Regions from separate parts of the Lysinibacillus sp. FSL W8-0992 genome, predicted to be linked through region 2. Evidence: riboswitches for the same ligand, from Rfam matches in the RefSeq annotation. Region 2 holds a riboswitch; the other holds the start of a gene.
The links. A riboswitch is a leader RNA that binds a small molecule or an ion and turns the genes downstream of it on or off. The one in region 2 is predicted to bind cyclic di-AMP.
Positions count from the first base shown of each region.

Region 1: it holds a riboswitch for cyclic di-AMP, as region 2 does, so the genes downstream of both, NSQ74_RS02230 (APC family permease) here and NSQ74_RS19590 (MFS transporter) in region 2, are expected to answer to the same signal.

Region 1 is NZ_JBBOZQ010000001.1:482,717-494,323, forward strand. It holds gene NSQ74_RS02230 (APC family permease) at 1-911, opposite strand, end outside; cyclic di-AMP (ydaO/yuaA leader) riboswitch at 1,092-1,238, opposite strand; gene NSQ74_RS02235 (Nramp family divalent metal transporter) at 1,602-2,867, shown strand; gene NSQ74_RS02240 (DMT family transporter) at 3,025-3,339, opposite strand; gene NSQ74_RS02245 (DMT family transporter) at 3,341-3,688, opposite strand; gene NSQ74_RS02250 (TetR family transcriptional regulator) at 3,899-4,486, opposite strand; gene NSQ74_RS02255 (class II histone deacetylase) at 4,810-5,928, shown strand; gene NSQ74_RS02260 (purine-cytosine permease family protein) at 5,981-7,360, shown strand; gene NSQ74_RS02265 (ABC transporter permease) at 7,441-8,130, opposite strand; gene NSQ74_RS02270 (ABC transporter ATP-binding protein) at 8,123-9,046, opposite strand; gene NSQ74_RS02275 (sensor histidine kinase) at 9,183-10,118, opposite strand; gene NSQ74_RS02280 (response regulator transcription factor) at 10,123-10,815, opposite strand; gene NSQ74_RS02285 (amino acid permease) at 11,050-11,607, opposite strand, start outside.
Region 2 is NZ_JBBOZQ010000001.1:3,891,226-3,902,832, reverse strand. It holds gene NSQ74_RS19600 (NCS1 family transporter) at 1-88, shown strand, start outside; gene NSQ74_RS19595 (M20 metallopeptidase family protein) at 302-1,474, opposite strand; gene NSQ74_RS19590 (MFS transporter) at 1,489-2,757, opposite strand; cyclic di-AMP (ydaO/yuaA leader) riboswitch at 2,993-3,139, opposite strand; gene NSQ74_RS19585 (S-ribosylhomocysteine lyase) at 3,433-3,903, shown strand; gene NSQ74_RS19580 (alpha/beta hydrolase) at 3,971-4,942, opposite strand; gene NSQ74_RS19575 (acetyl-CoA C-acetyltransferase) at 5,202-6,386, shown strand; gene NSQ74_RS19570 (YqkE family protein) at 6,409-6,678, shown strand; gene NSQ74_RS19565 (VanZ family protein) at 6,816-7,280, opposite strand; gene NSQ74_RS19560 (aldo/keto reductase) at 7,277-8,176, opposite strand; gene NSQ74_RS19555 (NUDIX hydrolase) at 8,253-8,798, shown strand; gene NSQ74_RS19550 (hypothetical protein) at 8,864-9,376, shown strand; gene fur (ferric iron uptake transcriptional regulator) at 9,476-9,940, shown strand; gene xerD (site-specific tyrosine recombinase XerD) at 10,116-11,018, shown strand; gene deoB (phosphopentomutase) at 11,152-11,607, shown strand, end outside.

The sequences.
Region 1 (11,607 bases), 3.4 Mb from region 2:
CCTTGCACAATATAATAAAATACATTGCGTCCCACACTCGCTTCGGCAATTTGCGAAACAACCGTTGCTTGTGCATTTGGAGCGACTCCGTAGAAATAAGCTAAGCTTACAATGCCAATAAATAATACTGCTAAAATACTACCCATCGCTAATAGCGTTTTTGCTGCATTAACGGGTGCAGGACTTTTGAAATTCGGAATTGCATTAGATATTGCCTCTACACCAGTTAATGCCGAGCTTCCTGAGGCAAATGCCTTTAATAATAAAAACAAACTAATGCCCGCAACTGGCGTTCCAATTTTAGGATGTAAATCAGCTGGCACTTGCCCTGTTGCTACATTATAGATTCCTATGCCAATGAGCAATATCATCACAACGACGAATAAATAAACAGGGTACGCTAAAATAGACGCTGATTCCGTAACCCCACGTAAATTTAAAATCGTTAAGCAAATAACAAAAAACACAGCAATCGGAACGTTATAAGCATGCAAACTTGGGAATGCTGAAGTAATAGCATCTGTCCCTGCTGATACACTTACAGCGACAGTTAAAATATAATCAACGAGTAATGACCCACCCGCTACTAGACCTGCATTCACACCTAAATTTTCGCGGGACACGACATATGCCCCACCACCATGTGGATATGCGAAAATAACTTGTCGATACGATAAAGTGAGTGCCACAAGTAGCACTACTACCCCTGCCGCAATCGGTAACGAATACCAAAAGGCAACCGTACTGACAGTCATGAGCACAATTAAAATTTGCTCTGGACCGTATGCAACTGATGACAATGCATCAGAAGATAATATGGCCAGTGCCTTTGTTTTACTAAGCTTTTGTTCCCCTAATGCATCGGATTTCAATGGTTTACCGATAACATAACGTTTGAATGAGGATTTCATCCTTAACACCTTCTAGATTCATAGAGTGTGTTTCGCATTTCTAAATCGATTACACCTTTCGCATAATCGGTCTCTTTATATCTACTGGGGCTTTTTCGTACAGAATGCCATCAAAAAAAACGCCTACAAGTCATCACTAAATACGACTTGTAGACGCTCTAACGTCTGACAAGCTCCAACTTTTCTGCTCTTAACGCTTACGAGGTTAGCTGTCGGATTCGGGCCTGAGTAGCCCTACTCTTTAAAAAGAGATTCACCCCAAGAATTGTTTAAACAATCCACTAAAATTGGGTCCCCCGCGTTTAATTGCTTCAGCGATTTAGAAATTTGAAACTTTTATAATGATGTCATATTACGCCTGTAAATTAAAAAAGTAAAGAAGATATTGCCCGGTTTTCGTAAATTTTTTCTTATTCTCAGAGACAAGCTTTTATCAGCTGTTTATCGGCGATTCGGCGTGGTTTATCGACGATTCTTACCGGTTTACTGGCGATTCGGCTGGCTTTACTGGCGATTTTCACTGGTTCACGGGCGATTCGGCTCATTTTATCGGCGATTTTCAAAATTTATAAAAAATTTATGAGCAAACTTCTTCACATTTTTTAATTCTAGCTATAGAATAGTAGTATTATTATTTTCCCACAGGAAACTTTATTTCATTTACGATACTTTTTGAAACGAGGGAACAAGATGGCCTATAAACAAATTACAAAACCGGCAGCCCAAGCTGTTTTAGATGGAGACATAAAAGGCTGGCGACGAATTTTACCCTTTCTAGGTCCGGCATTTATTGCAGCTGTTGCCTATATAGATCCCGGCAACTTTGCTACAAATATTACCGCTGGCTCTCAGTATGGTTATTTACTACTTTGGGTTATTGCCTTTTCAAATTTAATGGCTGTACTGATTCAATCTTTATCAGCAAAACTCGGTATTGCTACCGGAAAAAACTTGCCAGAAGTAGCAAGGGAGAATTTTTCTAAAAAAACTTCTATATTTTTATGGATACAGGCTGAACTTGTAATCATTGCAACCGACCTCGCTGAATTTATCGGTGCTGCCCTCGGTCTATATTTATTATTTGATATTCCGATGCTACCTGCCGCACTTATTACTGCAATTGGTTCTTTTGCAATTTTAGAGCTACAGCGTAGAGGCTTTAGAGCTTTTGAAGCGGGCATTTCGGGTATGGTGCTAATTGTTGTGCTAGCATTTGCGTTCCAAACATTTTTAGCCCAACCGGATTGGGGCGAAGTGACATTAGGAATGCTGACACCACAATTTGACGGTGTCGATTCACTCTTACTTGCAACAGGTATATTAGGAGCTACTGTGATGCCACACGCAATCTATTTACATTCTTCCTTAACACAAAATCGTGTGGTTGGTCGTAATGACAACGAAAAACGACGTATTTTCCGATTTGAGTTTATCGATATTGTGATTGCAATGATTATTGCTGGTGCGATTAACATGAGTATGCTAATCATTGCAGCAGCAGTGTTCCATACGCAAGGCTTAGTAGTCGAAGATTTAGATATCGCCTATAACGGTTTACGAGAAGCTCTTGGACCAATGGCGGCTGTGTCTTTCGGACTTGGATTACTCATTGCAGGGCTTGCAAGCTCTTCTGTTGGGACATTAGCAGGCGACGTTGTTATGCAAGGCTTCATCCAACGAAAAATCCCTCTATATTTACGTAGAGCGATTACAATGATTCCACCTTTGGTTATTATTGCAGCAGGTGTCAATGCAACCTATGCACTTGTGTTAAGTCAAGTAATCTTATCATTCGGTATTGCATTTGCGCTTATCCCACTTGTGATGTTTACAAGTAAAAAGGACATAATGGGTAGCCTGGTCAATCACCGTATCACAACAATTCTTGGTTGGCTTGTCGTTGTAATAGTAGTTGCGTTAAATATCTACTTATTATGGGAAACGCTATTTGCTTAAATAATGATACTAGGATAAATGAGAAAAAGTGTTAGATTGATTGCGATCAATCTAACACTTTTTTATGCCGTTGCTCTCTGCTAAATTTTCACTATTGCCACATAAAAGCATTTCCAGCGCGGACTGCTGTTGAGAGGGGCGCCATGCCTATTGTATTTTAAGAAAGTGCCTTTAACCCTACAACTCCAATGATGATACAGCATACACTTGCTAAGCGGCCTTTACTTTTTGACTCACCAAAAAACATCATATTGATTAAGACTGCCCCTGCCGTACCAATACCTATCCATACTGCATAAGCCGTACTCGTTTGTAAAAATTCAAATGATTTATATAAAAAGCTAAGTGACGCAGCAAATCCCCCTACATAGAGCAGCATGCTGATAAATCCCTTTTTCGTGCTATATTTTTTCAGACCAATGACAGATACAAGTTCACTCGCTGCAGCTAAAAAAACAAAAAGCCATCCCATACTATATCACCTCTTTTGTACGTTTATTCTCTTCAACGGTATCAGAAACTTTTAAGCCAATAACTCCTACAATCAATATAAAAATAAAGAGAAGCTTACCAATACTGACTACTTGATTAAAAATTAAAATATCCATTAAGGTCGTCCCCATTGTGCCAATTGCTGCAAATATTGCGTACACTGTTCCAGTTGGTAATTTCTCACATGCCTTTGATAAAAAGTGCAAATCAAGCCCTATAAATATAACGATCAATAGCCATTCCCACCAATGAGAAGCCACATTGAAACCATAAATCCATATTAATTCAAAAAAACTAGTTAACCCAACATACAACCAAGCTTTTCCCATAAAAAACCCTCCGTTAATAATGACTGAACTTCATTCATTTTTACTGCATAAAAGAACCTACAAGAAAATTTAGTAAAAATCCGCTTTTGAATTCGGATTTTGAACACATATTTTTCTTGTTTATAGCAACGTATTACTATAAACAAGACCGTTTATGGATTTCCACCTATATATCAAAAATTCACTGTAATATATTTTATCTCTGTTCGCTTATTTTGTAACAGCCTTGTTTAAGACTAATGCATTAAAAATAAATTCTAATAAATCTTTTTTATCCTCATTGATAAGCTCTTCATCTTTGGAATCAAATAAGTATGCACGTTCAGCAGCAGACTCGATTAATCCAAACACCATCTTTGACGTTGCGTAAGAATCAACTGCTATTAAAATTTCACCCTTTGACTTTGCGCTGTCCAGCTCATTTCTTAGCCAATTATAGTAAGGTGTATACGCATTTACCCAGTCTTTCAAATAATCAGAGGCCGACAATCCAGCATAAATAATTGCTACAAGTTCCTTATGCTCTCTCGTCATCATAAATATTGTATCTACTAATTGATTAAATTTTTCAATTAGTGGCGCTTGATCATCCACATTTTTTTGTATTGCTTCAAACATATTGTCGACCATTACTTTTGCAATAGCGGGCATAAGTGACATTTTTGAAGGGAAGTACAAATAAAAAGTTCCTTGTGCAATACCAGCCCTTTTTACAATATCAGCTATTTTTATTTTGTCGATACCTTGTTCTTTAAACAATTGAATAGCAGAGGTTACGATACGTTTTTCCTTATCCATTATGCGCCCCCTAAAAAATCATGAATTTTTAAAAATTGTAATCCAAACAAAAATAGATTTCAACCTCTTTCTTTTATCCAAAAATTATTATTTCCTATAATGGAACAGAAAAATTTATTTAATTTTGATAATTTTTAAAAATTAGTTTGACAAATGAACGAGATTCATTTAAATTTTATCCCAAGGAAGATGACTGAAATTCATTTTAAGAAAAAATCTCCCTCAACTAGTATTTTCATAACTGTAAGTACCATTTTCCACCTTGATAAGGGGTGTTACAAGGTGCAAATCGGTATTATTTTTTAATCAAAGGGGCGGAATTGATGATGAAAACAGGTTATATTTTTGACGAAAGTTATTTCTGGCACGACAACGGAAGCGGAACATTATATTTACCTTCGGGTGGTTACTTAGAAACAGATGTGTTTGTCGAACATCCTTCAACAAAGAGACGAATTAATAATTTACTTAATCGTTGTGGCCTAATGAAAAAATTAGAACAAATTGAGCCACGTTCTGCAACGCGTGAGGAAATTGAAATGTTCCATACAAAGGAATATGTAGATAAAGTTAAGCATTTAAGCGATACAACTGGTGGAGACGCTGGAGATCATGCCATTGTTGGTATAGGATCATATGAAATTGCTTTACTTTCAACTGGTGGCGCTTTAAAAGCTGTGGATGTTGTGATGAACGGTGAAGTCGATAATGTTTATGCATTAACTCGCCCACCTGGCCATCATGCAGAAGCTGCAAAAGGCATCGGCTTCTGTATTTTCAATAACGTTGCCATTGCTGCTAAATACGCAAAGCAAAAATACAATTTAGAAAGAGTTATGGTGTTAGATTGGGACGTTCACCATGGTAATGGAACAGAAAGTGCATTCTATGACACTGATGGTGTTTTATTCTTCTCAGTTCATCAGCATTTAAGTTTCCCTAATAATACAGGTTATGCAGAGAACGTAGGTGAGGCTGACGGAAAAGGATTTAACGTGAACATTCCGCTTCCTCCAGGTACAGGAAATGCAGGCTATATTGAAGCATTTAAGTCTATTGTGGAGCCAATCGTGAACGATTATAAACCAGAGCTAATCATTATTTCTGCTGGACAAGATCCAGGTATGTTCGATCCACTTGGACGTATGAACATGACTGCTGAAGGCTTTGCAGATTTAACGAAAATCATGATGAACTTAGCAAACAAGCATACAGATGGAAAAATCGTCTTTTGTCATGAAGGTGGTTACAGTAACGCTTATGTTCCATTTTGTACATTGCGCATTATTGAAGAATTATGTGGTGTGAAAAGCGATGTAGAAGATCCATTCCAAGATTCCCAAGGGTATCCTGACTTTGTAAACGAAGTAGAAAAGAAAGCAATTAATGAAGTCATTTCAATTCAATCGGCTTACTGGCCATCTTTAAAAGTAACTGTTTAAATTTAAAACACTATTATTATATTGAAAATAATTAATAAGAGGGAGGGTATCTATGAGCAATTCTATCGAGGAAATTAGTTATGAACATATTCCTTTAGAACAGCGTAATGGCACTGCCAAAGAGCTATTTTTCACATGGTTTGCCGCAAGTACAGTTTCTACAACACTTGTAACAGGATCTCTAGCTATCGTATTAGGGTTAAATTTTTGGTGGTCACTCGTTGCTATCCTATTAGGACACGCCATTGGAGCTGCAATTATGGCACTCCATTCTGCTACTGGCCCTAAAGCAGGTTTACCACAAGTAGTACAAAGTAGAGCACAATTCGGCTACTTCGGGGCTATCTTGCCTATGCTAATCATTCTGATCATGTATTTAGGCTACGGCGCAACCAATACCGTGTTAGTCGGACAAGGCATGCAGGAAACACTCGGCCTTAATATGAATGTAACGGTTATCGTAAGTCTTATTCCAATGGTGCTTCTAGCGATTTTTGGACAAGGCTTACTTCAAAAGTCGATGAAAATCTATACAATTGGCTTTACAGTGGTATTTATTATTTTATCTATTATGATTTTAGCGAATGTTTCAATGGATCTTTTAAATGCAGGTAATTTTTCTTTCAGCCAGTTTTTATTAATGACTTCCATTTGTGTAACATGGCAAATTACGTATGGTCCGTATGTGTCTGACCATTCGAGATTTATCCATCCATCACAATCTAAAAAGGTATTTACTTATAGTTATCTTGGAAGCTTTGCAAGTTCAGTTTGGTTGATGGTTTTAGGTGCTGCTATTGCCACTATGGTTGTGAATGGTAATGTTATGGCACAAATTAAAGATATGGGCTCATTAGGTTTCATCATTGCATTACTGTTATCTCTTGGTGTCCTTGTTATTAACTCCTTAAATATTTATGGAGCAGGTATTATTATTTTATCGATTGCGAGTAACTTTTTAACGTTTAAAACATCTGCTAGACTGCGCACAATTACTTCCATTGCAATTGGTGTCATTATTGCCCTTATTGCCACTTGGAGCTCTAGCAATTTTATGGCTAATTTCCAATTATACTTAGGATTTATATTATTCTTTATCATTCCGTGGAGTATGATTACATTAACTGATTTTTATATGTTAAAGAGAGTCCATTATCCTCCAGATGAGTTCAACAAAAAGGATGGCATTTTCGGGAAAATTAATATACCAACAATGATTATTTACTTGTTAACCATCTTTATTCAAATTCCATTTATTAATACGGAGTTATATGTGGGACCTATTGCAAAAATGCTAGATGGATTAGATATTGCATGGATTGTTGGTGGTGCGGTTTCATTCCTATTGTATATTAGCTTTGCTAAATTAACGGCACCTGCCAAGCTTTCTGTAGACGTCTATGCAACGTCTAATGTACCTGAGAATAATTAATAAATAAGGTTCGTCAGGCTTCCCCAGGCCTTTTTAAAGCCCCTGTATGGTATTTTCATACAGGGGCTTTACTTATGTTATTAAACATCTACCTTTTCGATATTGCGAATTGCTAAATAGGCAATAACTATACCTATAATCGCTAATGTTATTGGGATTACGATAATATCATTCAATGAAAAAGTGCCCGTATTTGAAGAAACAACCATCACGATTAAAAGAGATGACAGTATTGTTGTTGGCACGGAGTATTTTTTCATACCAAAATACAATGGAATAAGGGCCATACTGGATGCCGCTACAGCATTCATTACTACTGAAGGAATGCGCTGTATAATCATTGCATTTGTCAATGTATCTGGGATTAATTGAAAGTTCTCGCTAATCATAAGAAAAATCACTGTAATAAATATATTTGAAAGGATAATAGCGCTAAATGTAAATAATATAACAATGGCAAGCTTTGCTGCGATTAGTTTTTTTCTATTTATAGGATACATAAATGCAGTTATTATTGTTTTATTTTTATATTCGCCAATAATAAGTTTCGCAATTAATGTAGCCGCAAAAATAATAAATACACATCTTACAAAAGAATCAATGACTGTTAAAGCGATAGGATAGTTTTCTAAACCAGCGTCACCTTCTATTTTTGAAATAACTAAAATCATAAACATAAAACCTAATATAGCGACATTGGCAATAATAGCAGCTGTCACATACGAGCCTAAATGGTTTTTTTTCATTTCTAAACGCATTAAATTAAGCATGGATACCACCTCCATTGATTAACTTCAAGAAATAATCCTCTAAAGAACTTGTTTTCCTACTAATCTCTTCAATTTCAATATCATGTTCTATTAACGTTTTGGATAGTATTTTTTGTGAAACGGACATATCGTATATTCGAATACAGCGCTCATCAATGCATTTAAAATTGGTGATGCGTAATTGACTATCTAAAATAAAGGCAGCCTTTTTTCCCTCACTGACAATTAGTTCAATAAAATCTGTTTGGCTATGCCTTACATGCTCCATCGAAACTTCAGCAATTAACCTGCCATTATTAATGACCCCAATTGTATCAGCCATTTGCTCAATTTCAGCTAAAATATGACTGGAAACAATAATCGTAATGCCATATTCTTTACTTAACATCTTGAATAATTCTCTTAGCTCTCTTATACCAACTGGATCAAGACCATTAATAGGTTCATCTAAAATTAGCAACTCTGGTTTAGTCATTATTGCACGTGCAATACCTAAACGTTGTTTCATTCCTAACGAAAAATCCCTTACTCTTTTGCCATCCACATTCGTTAGCTTTACTAAATCGAGAACATGGCCGATTTCATTTTTATCGTAATAACCCATATATTCGCAATGTAATTCAAGGTTTTCTTGTGCTGTTAACTTTTCATAGAAAATGGGATATTCAATGATTGTGCCCATTCTTTTTAGCACTTCGTACGACCGTTCCGTTAATTTTTCACCGAAGATTTCAATTTCCCCACTTGTCGGTTTGGCCAGATTAGTTAACATTTTCATAATCGTTGTTTTCCCCGCTCCATTTGGACCCAAAAAACCATATATCTCTCCTCTCTTAACATGCATATCGACTGTAGAAACCACTTCGTTTCCATCATAAACTTTTGTAAGCTGATTTGTTTTTACAATATACGCCATTTAAACCTCTCCCTCATTTGTGGCTTTCTTTATTATAAGAAGTAAAACTCTCTATTTTATTACTTGATTCTTACAAATTCCTTAAGAGAAGAAGAAAAGCCTCTAGAGCATTTTTAGCTCTACAGGCAGGGCTAGATTAGTACATCATTCTTTTTAATGAAATCGTAAAAACCGTCTTTTCATAAGGGATGCTTTTCAGTTGGATTGTACCATTCATTATTTCTACAAGTCGCTTTGTTATCGTTAGACCTAGCCCACTACCTTGAAATGATTTATTTCTTGAGTCTTCAAGCGTATACATCCTTTCAAATACGCTGTCTATATGATATTCATCAATACCTTTCCCACAATCCCAGACATCAATATAAACATCGGTAGCGTCATTTCTTACTGTTAGCCCAATTACACGACCTTCAGCCCCGTAAGCAATCGCATTGGCGATTAAATTGTTTAACACTCTTTCTAACGCATCCTCGTTGCCTAGAGCATAAATCGGTGTTTCAGGTATGTTAATGTCTATATGAAGGCCTACCGACATCACCATATCGTAAAATGACAAAATATTTTTGCGGCATATTTCACTTACGTTTACTTTTGTTATTGGGTATTCTGTATCGCCCGCTTCAATTTTTGCCAAATCAAAAAATGTATGAATAAGCTTCAATACTTCCTCCGTTTTTAAATGGATTCCTGAAAGTAAGCGATTTTGTTCTGCATCTTTTAGCGAATGTTGTAGCTGCAACATTTCTGTATAGCCTAGCACAACTGTTAACGGCGTTTTTAAATCATGCGAAATATTGGCAAGCATCTTTTTCATTGAACTTTCCGTTTTTCGATGTTTGGCTAATATTTTGTGCGTATCATTCAGTAATGCATTTATAGTAGTAAGCAGTTGCTGTAGTTCTTGATTCGATGTAGCAACTAAAATTTTCTCGTTTGATTGTTCGTTTATAATAGCTTTTAGTTTGGTGTGCATATATTTGAGCGTAACGTTTTGCTCACGTTTTCTTTTCAGCTGCAAAAGAATGATTGTTAAGAGAAAAAGAATAATGGTAGATAAAAATAGTATCATACGCCTAGCCCTCTAATTTATAGCCAATTCCCCAAAGTGTTTTAATATACTTTGGGTTGGAAGGGTCATCTTCAATTTTTTCTCGCAATCTTCTTATATGCACATTAATAATATTTTCATCACCATAATATTCATCATTCCATATGAGTTGATAGATTTGCTGTTTAGTAAATACGCGATTACGATTTGTGATAAATAGCTTTAAAATCGCAAATTCCTTTGAAGTTAGTTTCACCTGTTGTTGGTCTTTTTCAACTGAGAAATTAACGATATCAATCACCAAGTTACCGATAGTCAATGTCACCTTCGTTTCCTCCATCGAGCTTGAATATTGTGTAGCCCTTCGTATTGCAGCTTTCACACGCGCTGAAAATTCCAACATTGAAAATGGTTTTGCAATATAATCATCCGCTCCTAATCCAAGACCTAATGCTTTATCTACATCACTGTCTTTTGCTGACATCATAATAATAGGTAGCGCTTCTTTTTCTCGAATTATTTTTAACACTTCTAATCCATCTAGTTTAGGCATCATAATATCCAAAATAACTAAATCAAACGTTTTACTTAAACAAATTTGCACTGCTTCTTCACCATTTGTAACGGATGTAACGGCAAAGCCCTCCATTGTTAAAAACTTGTCGACCATTTCTCGGATGTCCTCATCGTCTTCAACAAGTAATATATGTTTTTGCATGTTAGGCACCTCTTCTCAATAAAGCATTATCTTTAATTCCCATCTGCTTGAACAGTTTTACATTTTTATCCTGTCTCTATATAGCTTACCATATGTTTTTTTTAAAGTGACAGGCACTCAAACAATTCTCAAACAATTTACCAAGCTAAAATCACACTCCAGCGCCGCACACAACGGAAATCAACGGCAAATAAATAAAAGCTGCCCTATAAACTAATAGGACAGCTTTTATTTCTATTTTTCTACTTTTAAATCACACTTTTGCAGTGGAATCATTTTAGTTTTATGTTTTATTTTATAGCCTAACCACAAGACGATAAACAGCGGTATACCGATATATGAAACAAGAACGCCGTACCAGTCAATTGAATCGCCTGTGAAAGCTGTGTAGTTTTGACCAATTACAACAATCATACACACTGTAAATGCAAAGAGTGGCCCAAATGGATATAGCTTTGCTTTATATGGTAGTAATTTTGGGTCTATGCCTTGTGCTTCAAAAGCTCTACGGAAACGGTAATGACTAAAGGCAATACCAAGCCATGCAATAAAGCCTGACATCCCAGATGCGTTTAAAAGCCACATATAGACAACGCCATCACCAAAGAATGATGCTAAAAATGCTAAGCAACCTACTGCTAATGTCAGCAGTAATGCGTAAATTGGAATTCCGCGACGGCTTAGCTTAGCGAAAATCTTAGGTGCATGTCCATCTACTGCTAATTGCCATAACATACGTGATGATGCATATAATCCTGAATTACCAGCAGACAACATCGCCGTTAAAATAAT
Region 2 (11,607 bases):
TAAATTCCCGCAAAAAGAAGTAGTTTCAAATTACTCAGATGAATATTTAGGAACTTCTGTGAACCGAGATTGGAAAATTCCTGTATAGAGCTGAAGAAAAGGTGGCGTTCGTTATAATGAAAGATGAAACAATAGAGCGCATGCTTTGCTATGTCATTTACTTAAGAGGATATTGATACCGGTAAATTTGTTGTAGAGGCTAAATGTCAGTAGATGATATAAGCTTTAATAGGAACAAGAAAAAAGAAGGTAGAAGAACTCAAATTTTAGAGTTCTTCTACCTTCTGGACTTTAGAAAAGGCTAAGCCTGATTTAACCAACTAATAGCACTATGCACAACGACCGCTACCCCTAATGGAATAACACCTTCGTCTAACATAATATTTGGGTTGTGTAGTGGGTAGTTGTTGTCACCTAATCCGTTGGAGCCAGCCCACATAAACATTGTTGGCACTTGTTGGCTAATGTAAGAGAAATCTTCGGTGCCTGCTAATGGTTCAGCGTCAATTTGTAAATTGTCTTCCCCTAAAATTTCTTTCACAAAAGGTACGACTTGTTTGCACAGTGTTTCATTATTATAAAGTGATGGGGTAGAGATAGTCTTTAATTCATATGTTCCACGCATCATTTTCACTGTCGCATCTATAATTTCTTGAACTCTATTAAATAGATGATCCCTAACTTCTGGTTTGAAAGAGCGTAGTGTAGCCTCTAAATGTGCTGTATCTGGAATTATATTTGCTACTGTGCCGCCACCCATTTTACCAATAACGAGAACGGCTCTTTCTTTAGGATCAATTTCTTTGCTGACTAATGTATTCATTTGATTGTATATCGCATTGACAATCATTAAAGGATCAATGGCATTTTGAGGCTCAGAACTGTGCCCGCCTTTGCCTTGCACTTTTAGGAAGAAGCCATCTAATGATGAAGCGGCGATGCCAGGTTTGTAACCAAATTTCCCTACTTCTAAATCTGGAGTGACATGGAGGGCAAGGGCAGCATCAACTTTTGGATTTTCGAGTAAGCCATTTTCTATCATATCCTTTGCGCCAAGACCAATTTCCTCGGCGGGCTGGAACATAATTTTGACAGTACCATGAATCTCTTTTTCTTTCTCTTTTAAAAGCTTTGCTGCGCCGAGCATGAACGTCGTATGGATGTCATGACCGCAAGTATGTGCAAATCCATTTGTTGATTTAAACGGTAAATCCGTGTTTTCTTCCATCGGTAATGCGTCCATATCGCCCCTTAGTAAAATTGTTTTCCCGTTGCCATTACCAATCGTTACAACTAGCCCTGCTTGTCCTACTTTTTGAGGTGTTAGGCCCATGGAAAGTAATGTTTTTTCAACGTATGCGACTGTATTCGGTAGTTCAAATCCAATTTCAGGATGTTGGTGTAAATGTCTGCGATGATGAATGAATTCTTCTTGAAAATTTTCCGCCAATATTAATGTTTCATGTTTAGTCATATGAATACACCTCTCTAGTCTAATGAATATTCCATATCTGAAGTTGTATTAAATTTAGGTTTTGTTTTAATGGCAATGACAAACAATCCAAATAACACGATTGAAAGTACAATTAAGACATTTAACAGTAATCCATAGGAATGATTTATATTATAAATTGCGCCAGAAACAATTGGTGTTAGTGCAGCGCCTAGTGATGAAAATAATGAGACAATCCCGAATTTCGCGCTATATTCTTTTTCCCCAAATAGTGATGAAGTTAAGTAAGCAGGTGTAACTGTAACGGCCGTCGCACCAAATCCAGTAAATATCGTATACAGGATACCAGGTATTAATAGGTCGCCTCTCATCAAAAATAAAAAGCTTACTAAACCAGAGCCACAAATAATAAGTAATGTTGTGATGGTACCTAATTTATCGTATAAGCGACCGACTAATAATTTTCCGACGATGACCATTGCTGAACCTAAAGAAAGCAATATTGCAGCGTGTTGAGGTGTGCCACCAATATCCTTTAAATAAGGTGCGAGGTTAATGATCATACCATTCACGACAATACCACCGACAACAATTGCCGCACAAAGTGCCCAAAATGATACGGATCTAAATGCCTCCCTTTGTGAAAGCCCTTCTACTGTTTGTGAAGAAGTCGTTATATTTTTTATTTCACCTAGCGGAACAAGACCTTTATCTGCAGGTTTAAGTCGAATAACAAATAATGCCATAGGTACGATTAACACAAACATTGAAATGCCCGTAATGAGGTAAGCACTTCTCCAACCATAATCTGTAATAAGCCAGTTTAGGACAGGGCTAAGGATGACACCGCCAAGACCACTACCTGCTAGTGCAATCCCTAAACATAATCCACGCTTTTCGTTAAACCAATTTGTTATTAATACTGGTGCAGGAATAAGAGCAGCTCCTGCTAATGAAGCCCCCATTAGCACTGCGAATAAATAAAAGTGCATCGCAGTCGTTGCAAATGAAAATCCTACATATGAAATGGTGCCTAGTGTTGTAAATATCGTCAAGTAAAGACGAATGTCCATATTCCTCATCACTTTTCCTGCAATTGGACAGAAGATCATTGATACTAAAGCCATAATCGTATAATACGTCATAAATTCAGTTCTTCCAATTCCCAAATCTTCTGTTACAGGGACAGTATAAAGTGACACTAAATTAATAATTGGTGCATACAAAAATGTCATAATCATGACGCATGCCACTACAATCCACCATCCATAAAAGATGCCTTTTTTTCCTTGTTGAGTAGTCATATTGGTTTCCTCCGTTTTCACTTAATAATCAGGGCAATACGATGGAGATAAGTGGTGTTGAATCCGTTTTCAAATATCTCTAACATAATAAATGGTGTTACCCACGATCGTTTCATCACGCTTTCTAATTCAATAAAAAGTAATGATGGGGAGTTTTGGAGGTTGTATTGATCATAAGTATGTTTAAAGCCCTAAGACTTGTAGATACATCATTTTCAAATAGTACAAGCTCCATCTTCCTTCTCATTTAACGCTTACGAGGTTAGCTGACGGATTCGGGCCTTTGAGTAGCCCTACCTTAACAAGGATTCACCCCTTGGATTGAATGTTCATCCAAAAAATTTGGTTCCCCCGCATCCATTGGTTTCAGCGATCTAGAAAGTTGAAACTGCTATGATACTACTATTTCAAGAAAAGTTAGTAAATACAGAAAATTTTTTTGACAAATGAGAAGAAAAAATTTTTTACTTGATAAAACCTTTATTAATTAGGGTATCAGAATAACAGTAATAAAAAGTGCGAAAATATTTTTTCAAAAGGGGAAAGATTTAGACTGTTATTATTTTGAAAATTTGTGTAGGATACAGCTAAATTATCATTCTATTTTAAAAATTTACACATTTCATAGAAAACCGGTTATAATAGTTAGTATTGTAAGAAAAGGAGCTGTTAGCAATGGAACGTGAAAAAACAAATGTGGAAAGTTTTGATTTAGACCATACGAAAGTTAAAGCACCTTATGTTCGTTTAGCAGGTGTAAAAGTAGGAAAAAGTGGCGATGAAGTCTATAAATACGATATTCGCTTAAAACAGCCTAATAAGGAGCATATGGAAATGCCAGCACTCCATTCTTTAGAGCATTTATCGGCTGATATTATTCGCAATTATTCCGACCATATTGTCGATTTCAGTCCAATGGGTTGTCAAACAGGCTTTTATGTATCGTTGATTAATCATAATGATTATGATGAATTGCTAACGATTTTAGAAAAAACATTTACAGATGTCACGAATGCAACAGCAGTACCAGCATGTAATGAAGTGCAATGTGGCTGGGCAGCAAGTCATAGTCTTGAAGGTGCACAGGCACTTGCAAAAGAATTTTTAGCAAAACGTGATGAATGGCATATCGTTTTTGCAGAATAATAAAAAACCTTGCAATTGTAAAATGTCCTTTAAGTCAGATGGACATTTTGCTTGCAAGGTTTTTCATTTAACGATGAAAAGGAATGACATTGGATGAGGAAGAATCGTGATTTATTTTTTGATAAATAAAACTTTCTAAAAAGTCATGTATCAGATCTTCATATTCAGCCATATTTTCATTAAAGGACTGAGCGTGCGCACCTTTATCAAAAAGCTTTAACTTTTTCGGTCCAGTCTTTTTATTATATAAATCGAGTGACATGGAAGCTGGAATAAATGTATCGGGAATACTATGGATAAAGATAACTGGCTTTTCAATGTGTGTGACAGCTTCAGAGGGCGTTACACTTTTAAATGAATAACCATCACGTAGTCGTATAAAGAAATCAGCGAAACGGATCGGAATGATAGAACCATATTTAAATTCAGTCTTTGCAATTTGTTTAAGCAGCATTGAAAAATCTGAAAAGGCACAATCAGCAATATAAAAATCAGCACCATCTTCAACCGTTCCCGCATACAACAGCATTGTAGCTGCACCCATTGATTCTCCATGAATACCGAGGATGGCATTGTCACCAATCATCGCTTTCACGGTTTTTACAACAGCATCTAAGTCATTTTTTTCATAATAACCATAGCTTGTTGTTTTGCCGCCTGACTCCCCATGTCTTCGATGGTCAAAAATAACGGCATTGTACCCTAGTCGTTCGAAAAGACGTGCATATTTGACCGAGTTGATTTTATTTTCTGTAACCCCATGGCAAATAATCATCGTATTATTTGTTTGTAGTGGTTGGAACATAATGCCGCGAATGGAGTAGCCATTAGGAGAGTCAATATTTAATTCACATTTAAAATTTTTATTGTACCAAGCTTCGTCAAAACGTTTGGCAGTTGTTTCGCGTTCACGAATAAAATCGGGGTCTTTTTGCTGAATGTACATTAATTTATTAGAAAGCGCAAAGCCGAACAGCCCCGTTGCAGCAGCGGCGAGCGTCGTTGTAATACCTGAAAATAAAAGCATTTTCTTTTTCATCTTCAATACCTCCACGACTTGTTTCTTTGTATGTCTAGGCATTCGTCCCTAAGTTATCATAAGGTAAATGCATGTTTCTTAATTGTAATGTTCCCAACTATATTTGTTTAAAACACGACAACATTTTACAACAACCTTTGAAATACTGCGATTATTTCCGTTATCGAAAATCGTCAAAATATTTGTTAAAATATAGTTATCTGCTAGTAGCATATGCATGCAGTGTTGATTTTTGAACGGGGAAAAGGGGAGAATGATTATGACAAACGAGGTAGTGATTGTTAGTGCCGTGCGTACTGCAATCGGTTCATTCCAAGGAACATTAAAGGATGTGCCGGCAACAACTCTTGGAAGTATCGTTATTAAAGAAGCATTAGCGCGCGCTGGCGTAGCAGGTGAGCAAGTCGATGAAGTCATCATGGGGAATGTTTTATCGGCTGGACTAGGACAAAATCCGGCTCGTCAAGCATCGATTGCAGCGGGATTACCAAATACAGTGCCTGCTTTAACAATTAATAAAGTATGTGGCTCAGGCTTAAAAGCAGTGCATTTAGCAGCACAGGCAATTGTAGCAGGCGATGCTGACATCATTGTAGCTGGTGGCTTTGAAAATATGAGCCAAGCACCGTATGTATTAAAAAATGCACGTGAAGGCTTCCGCATGGGAGATCAAAAAGTCGTGGATACGATGATTCATGATGGTTTATGGTGTGCATTTAATGATTATCATATGGGCATTACTGCGGAAAATTTATGTGATGCGTATGAAATTACACGTGAGGAGCAAGATACTTTCGCAGCACGTTCACAACAACGTGCAGAAGCAGCTATTGCTGCTGGTAAATTTAATGATGAAATCGTTGCTGTGGAAATTCCTCAACGAAAAGGCGATGCTATTATTTTTAATCAAGATGAGTTTCCACGTGCAGGTGTTACAGCGGAATCCTTATCAAAGCTGCGCCCTGCATTTAAAAAGGACGGCTCAGTAACTGCAGCGAACGCTTCTGGTATTAACGATGGTGCAGCAGCAGTTGTCGTGATGTCAAAAGCGAAGGCGTTAGAGTTAGGGATTAAGCCAATGGCACAAATTTCAGCAAATGCGAGCTCTGGCGTAGATCCTTCAATTATGGGGACTGGTCCAGTAACTGCGGTGAAAAAAGCGTTAGCAAAGGCGAATGTAACTTTAGTAGATGTAGATTTAATTGAAGCGAATGAAGCGTTTGCGGCACAATCAATTGCTGTAGATCGCGAACTAAGCTTCAATCATGATAAACTAAATGTAAATGGGGGAGCAATTGCTCTTGGTCACCCAATTGGTGCAAGCGGGGCGCGAATTTTAGTCACACTTCTACATGAGATGGAGAAGCGTGATGCAAAAACGGGCCTTGCCACATTATGTATCGGTGGTGGACAAGGTGTAGCAACAGTTGTTCAACGCCCTTAATGTTAGTAAGAAGGTGAAAGTAATGGGAAAAAAACGAAAACAACAACAGCAGCGTGTAGATGATAGTTTCACAGCTAGTTTACCAAAGCAAGAAGCTGTGACATTAGCCGACCAGCTTGGTGGCGATGTGTTAGCGAAGTTAAAAGCTGCAAAACAAGATTTATCAGCGAAAGAGCAGGCGGCAGAGGAAGAGCGTCAAGCACAGCTAGCCTTTGAGCGCAAGCAGCGTGAGAAAAACAAATCGTTTGAAGAATTATTAAACGAGTACGGTGATAAAGGCTCTAAGTTTTAGTCTTAGATTAGTAAAAACAGTGAATCTCGTATGAGAGATTCACTGTTTTTTTGTTAATCGCCGATAGAGTGCCTGGAATCGCCGGTAGACTCGTGAGAATCGCCGATAAAAATCCTTTGCTTATATACGATAAATAATTATTTTCTAAACATCCGTATTTTCTTCACGGCTAAGGCGATGCTAATAAAAACAATAGCCCCAGCTGTATCTACTAAGACATCTTGCCCGTTCATTGTTCGTCCAGGTGTAAAGCTTTGGCGGAATTCATCTAGCATCGCAATCACTGCCGTAAGGGCAATGGCGACGCCCGCGGCAAAACGCCGTTTTCCCCATGCAAAGTAGATTCCGAGTGCAATACATCCAAAACCTATAAAATGCGTAAACTTTCGAATTAGAAATTCTACAAATTCAAAGTAGCCCCGCTCCTCAACAGACACGACTGTATTCCAATATGGAATTTTTAATACTGACAGTTGTGCTTCAAAAGGTTTATTGACCAAAAGTTCCTCAAGCTCAGGAATAATAGACTGTTGTTCGTAGCTCATGCTAGAGGAAATGGCGAGAATAACTAAAAGGAGCAGTAAAATTAGCCATTTTTTCATCGGTGGTCTGCGTATTGTTCTTCTTTTGTTAGTTTGTTAGCTACGTCAAAGTTAGTAATGGAATTGACTTTTTCGTAGGCTGTAAGTGTTTGGACAAGTTGTTCCTGTGAACTAGCACCAATCACAGTTGAAGCAATAGTAGGTTCCTTCAAATTAAAGGCAAGCCCTAATGCATGTAAATCTTCATAGTGTTTTGCTAAGTCTGTTAATGTCATGGTTAATTCATCTAGTGTATAGGTTTGATAACCGTTAACACGTTGCAAGCGCTCTTTCCAAGTATTTGTTAATAAGCCCTTTGCAACGGTGCCGCGTGTTACTACCGAAGCACCTTCACTGGCAATAAAATCTAGCCATTCTTCGGGGTGACGATCTAACGCACTATATTGCATCATGACACTTTTTGCAGAGCTAGCTGGTAAAAAACGTTTTAGTACATTAGGTCGAATCGAGGAAATGCCATATTCTCGAATTACACCGTCTTTTTTCAAGTTTTCAAATGTATCAATAATGCCATCCCAATCGTCCTCTATCGTACCACCATGTAGTTGATAGACATCAATGTAATCTGTACCTAGTCTTTTCAGGCTTTGATGCACGGCCTCTTTAATATATGTAGGGGAGGCATCCCAATGCCAGCCGTCCACACCTTGTGACCAACGATTGCCTACTTTAGTTGCGACGATCATATCTTGTCGACGTTTGCCCAAAACGGTACCAATAATTTGTTCGTTGGCACCAAAATCATATAAATCTGCTGTGTCAATGTAATTAATGCCAGCATCTAGTGCCATTTCGATAATGGCTGCTGCATTATTTTTGTTTGTCGAAAGAGACATACCTCCTAAGCTGATTTCTGAAATAAATAAATTACTTGAGCCGAGCTGTCTTTTTTTCATACGAATGCCCTCCTTCGATTTCTCTACTTGTAATGGTACAATGAACATATCTGAAGAACAAGCGAGGTTATGGGCAATGAAAAAGTTTGAAGAAAGAACGACACAAACGACATCAATTTATGATGGGAAAATCGTTAAGTTACAGGTCGATGATGTCACATTACCAAATGGCAAGTCGGCTAAGCGTGAAATTATTAAGCATCCAGGTGCGGTAGCAATCATTGCCATTACCAACGAAGGCAAGCTCGTTATGGTTGAGCAATATCGTAAAGCGCTTGAGCGTTCTATTGTAGAAATTCCTGCTGGTAAACTTGAAATAGGTGAGGAACCGATTTATACTGCTCGTCGAGAACTAGAAGAAGAGACAGGCTATGGTGCACATCAATTCGAGTATTTACAAGCGTTTGCCACTTCACCAGGCTTTGCAGATGAAGTGATTCATCTATTTGTAGGAACAGATTTATATCAGATTGAAAATAGCGCAGAACTAGATGAAGATGAATTTGTCGAATTACTAGAAGTTTCGTTGGAAGAGGCACAAGCGATGGTCGCTGATGGGCGTATATATGACGCTAAGACAGCGTTTGCCGTGCTTTGGTTTGCATTGCAACAAGATAAATAAAGTTTAGCATAATAGAAGCGGACGAGCATAAGCTGTACAAACCTTGATAGAAAAGGAGCATGCTAATGTCTCGTACGGTTTCTCTATTTTATCACGCATCAATTGTTGCAGTGAGCTTCGTTTGTGGCGTCATCTGCTTTCATATTATTGGAGGGGCGAATGCAGAGCCTTTTATTTTATTTATAGAACCTCGTTTAGCAGATGTGGACAGGCAATCTATTTTTCGTTTAGTGCTACCTGTCGCCGCTTCAGTCGGAATTGTATTGTTACTTGCTACACATAGTGTCTTGAAAGTTTTAGTACGTGTTACAGTCGCGATGCGCGCAACTTTTTTTGGATTTAGCTCCGTATTTTTACTGCAAAAACTTGAGGCGTTTTGGCTATATACGATTTGGTGGTTTCCATTTCAGCTTATCTATTGTATATTGTTGCTAGTATTATGTAATTTACTTGTACCCGCCTGGTCGAAGCGAAAAATCGGGAAAAAGATGAATGGACGGACAATTTTGTTGAATTTTATCGCTTTTTTCATCATAATAGTTGCTGAGTTTATTGTAATATCGTATGTACTCAAGTGAAGAAACAGCTAAAAGCATAAATGCATTTGAAATCTACTCACTATCTTGTAATAGGATTTACTCCTTTGGTATAATGAAATGAGTTTAGGGGGGCGTCACATGGAAAGCCGTATTGATCGTATTAAAAAACAGTTGCATAGTGCTAGTTATAAGCTGACGCCGCAGCGAGAAGCAACAGTTGCTGTTTTGCTAGAGCACGAAGAGGACCACTTAAGTGCAGAGGATGTCTATCTTTTAGTAAAAGATAAGGCACCTGAAATAGGTCTGGCTACTGTTTATAGAACATTAGAATTACTAACAGAGCTTAAAATCGTCGACAAAATCAACTTTGGCGATGGCGTATCACGCTATGATTTGCGCCAAGAAGGAGCTGCACATTTCCACCATCATCTAGTTTGTATCGAGTGCGGTGCTGTAGATGAAATTCAAGAAGATTTACTTGAGGATGTGGAAGCCGTTGTTGAGAAACGTTGGAACTTTATTATAAAAGATCACCGACTAACTTTCCACGGTATTTGCTGGCGTTGTCATGATAAAACCGACGAAACGAATGAAGAACAATAACGAAAAACTGTCTGATGAAATCTTACGTATAGATTACATTAGGCAGTTTTTTGTTTTTTCACTTGTATGCTTGGACTTTCTATTAAACTAGTCAATTCGATTGAAGTGAGCCCTTTCGCACTTTTTTTATAGGCGTGCTAAAATAGAGAATAATTGACAGTGAGGGGGCGTTGTGATGAATGAATTTCAATATGCAATAGAGGATTATATCCATTTTATCCAGGTAGAGCGGCAATTATCCGTTAATACATTAGCATCCTATCGCCGAGACTTAGAAAACTATGTACATTTTTTGCAAGAAGCTGAAGGGATGACTGATTTTCGGCATGTTGAACGGACAACTATATTACGTCATTTAGAACAACTGCGTATGCAAGGGAAGACAAGCCGTACTGTTGCGCGCCATATTTCATCGATTCGTAGTTTCCACCAATTTTTACTTCGAGAAAAGCGAACAGAATCAGATCCAACAGTCCATTTAGAAATGCCAACGATTGAACAAAAACTTCCGAATATCCTTTCCATAGAAGAAATAGAAGCTTTACTGACAGCGCCGAACCGCAGTAAGCCGCAAGGTATTCGTGATGTGGCGATGCTAGAGCTGCTATATGGCTCTGGTATGCGTATTAGTGAGCTGATTGCACTTGATTTAGCTGATATTCATCTGACAATGGGCTTTGTACGTGTATTTGGAAAGGGCGGCAAAGAACGCATCATTCCACTAGGAAAAAGCGCCCTTTCTGCTTTAAGTGTTTATTTAGATGGCGCAAGAGGAACATTACAAGGGAAATATCCAAAAACAGATGCATTTTTTATAAATCAACGTGGAAAACGTTTAACTAGACAAGGTTGTTGGAAATTAATGAAGGAGCACGCATTAAAGGCAGGCATCCAGCATGAGCTTACACCGCATACTTTACGCCATTCGTTTGCTACCCATTTAGTAGAGAATGGAGCTGATTTACGTGCAGTGCAGGAGATGCTAGGTCATGCAGATATTTCTACAACCCAAATTTATACGCATATTAGTAAAACGAGACTTTCTGAGGTATATAAGCAGTACCATCCACGTGCTTAACATAGAAAAATAAGCGATGGATCGAGTCTCTTTTCGTATAAAAGAATAAATATTTACCTTAGTCGGATGTCTGACCTTTATCCTTTAGCTTGTTTTTGGTAAAATGGAGTCGTGAGATTAGGAGGCAACAATTATGAATAAACCATTTAAAAAAATCCATGTCGTTGTAATGGATTCAGTTGGGATTGGTGAGGCACCAGACGCAGCTAAATTCGGAGATGTAGGCGCACATACATTAGGCCATATCGCTGAAAAAATGAATGGGCTTACAATGCCCGTTATGGAATCGTTTGGCTTAGCAAATATTGAGGCGCTTCAAGGAATGCAAGCAGTGGATGCGCCAAAAGCATACTACGGTAAAATGCAGGAAGCATCTGTTGGGAAAGACACAATGACAGGTCACTGGGAGATTATGGGTCTTAACATCGATAAACCATTTAAAGTGTACCCAGAAGGATTCCCCGCTGAACTTATTGCGGAGCTTGAACAACGTACAGGCCGAAAAGTACTATGTAATAAGCCAGCAAGTGGCACACAAGTGATTGATGATTTTGGGCAAGAACATATGGACACAGGGGCAATCATTGTC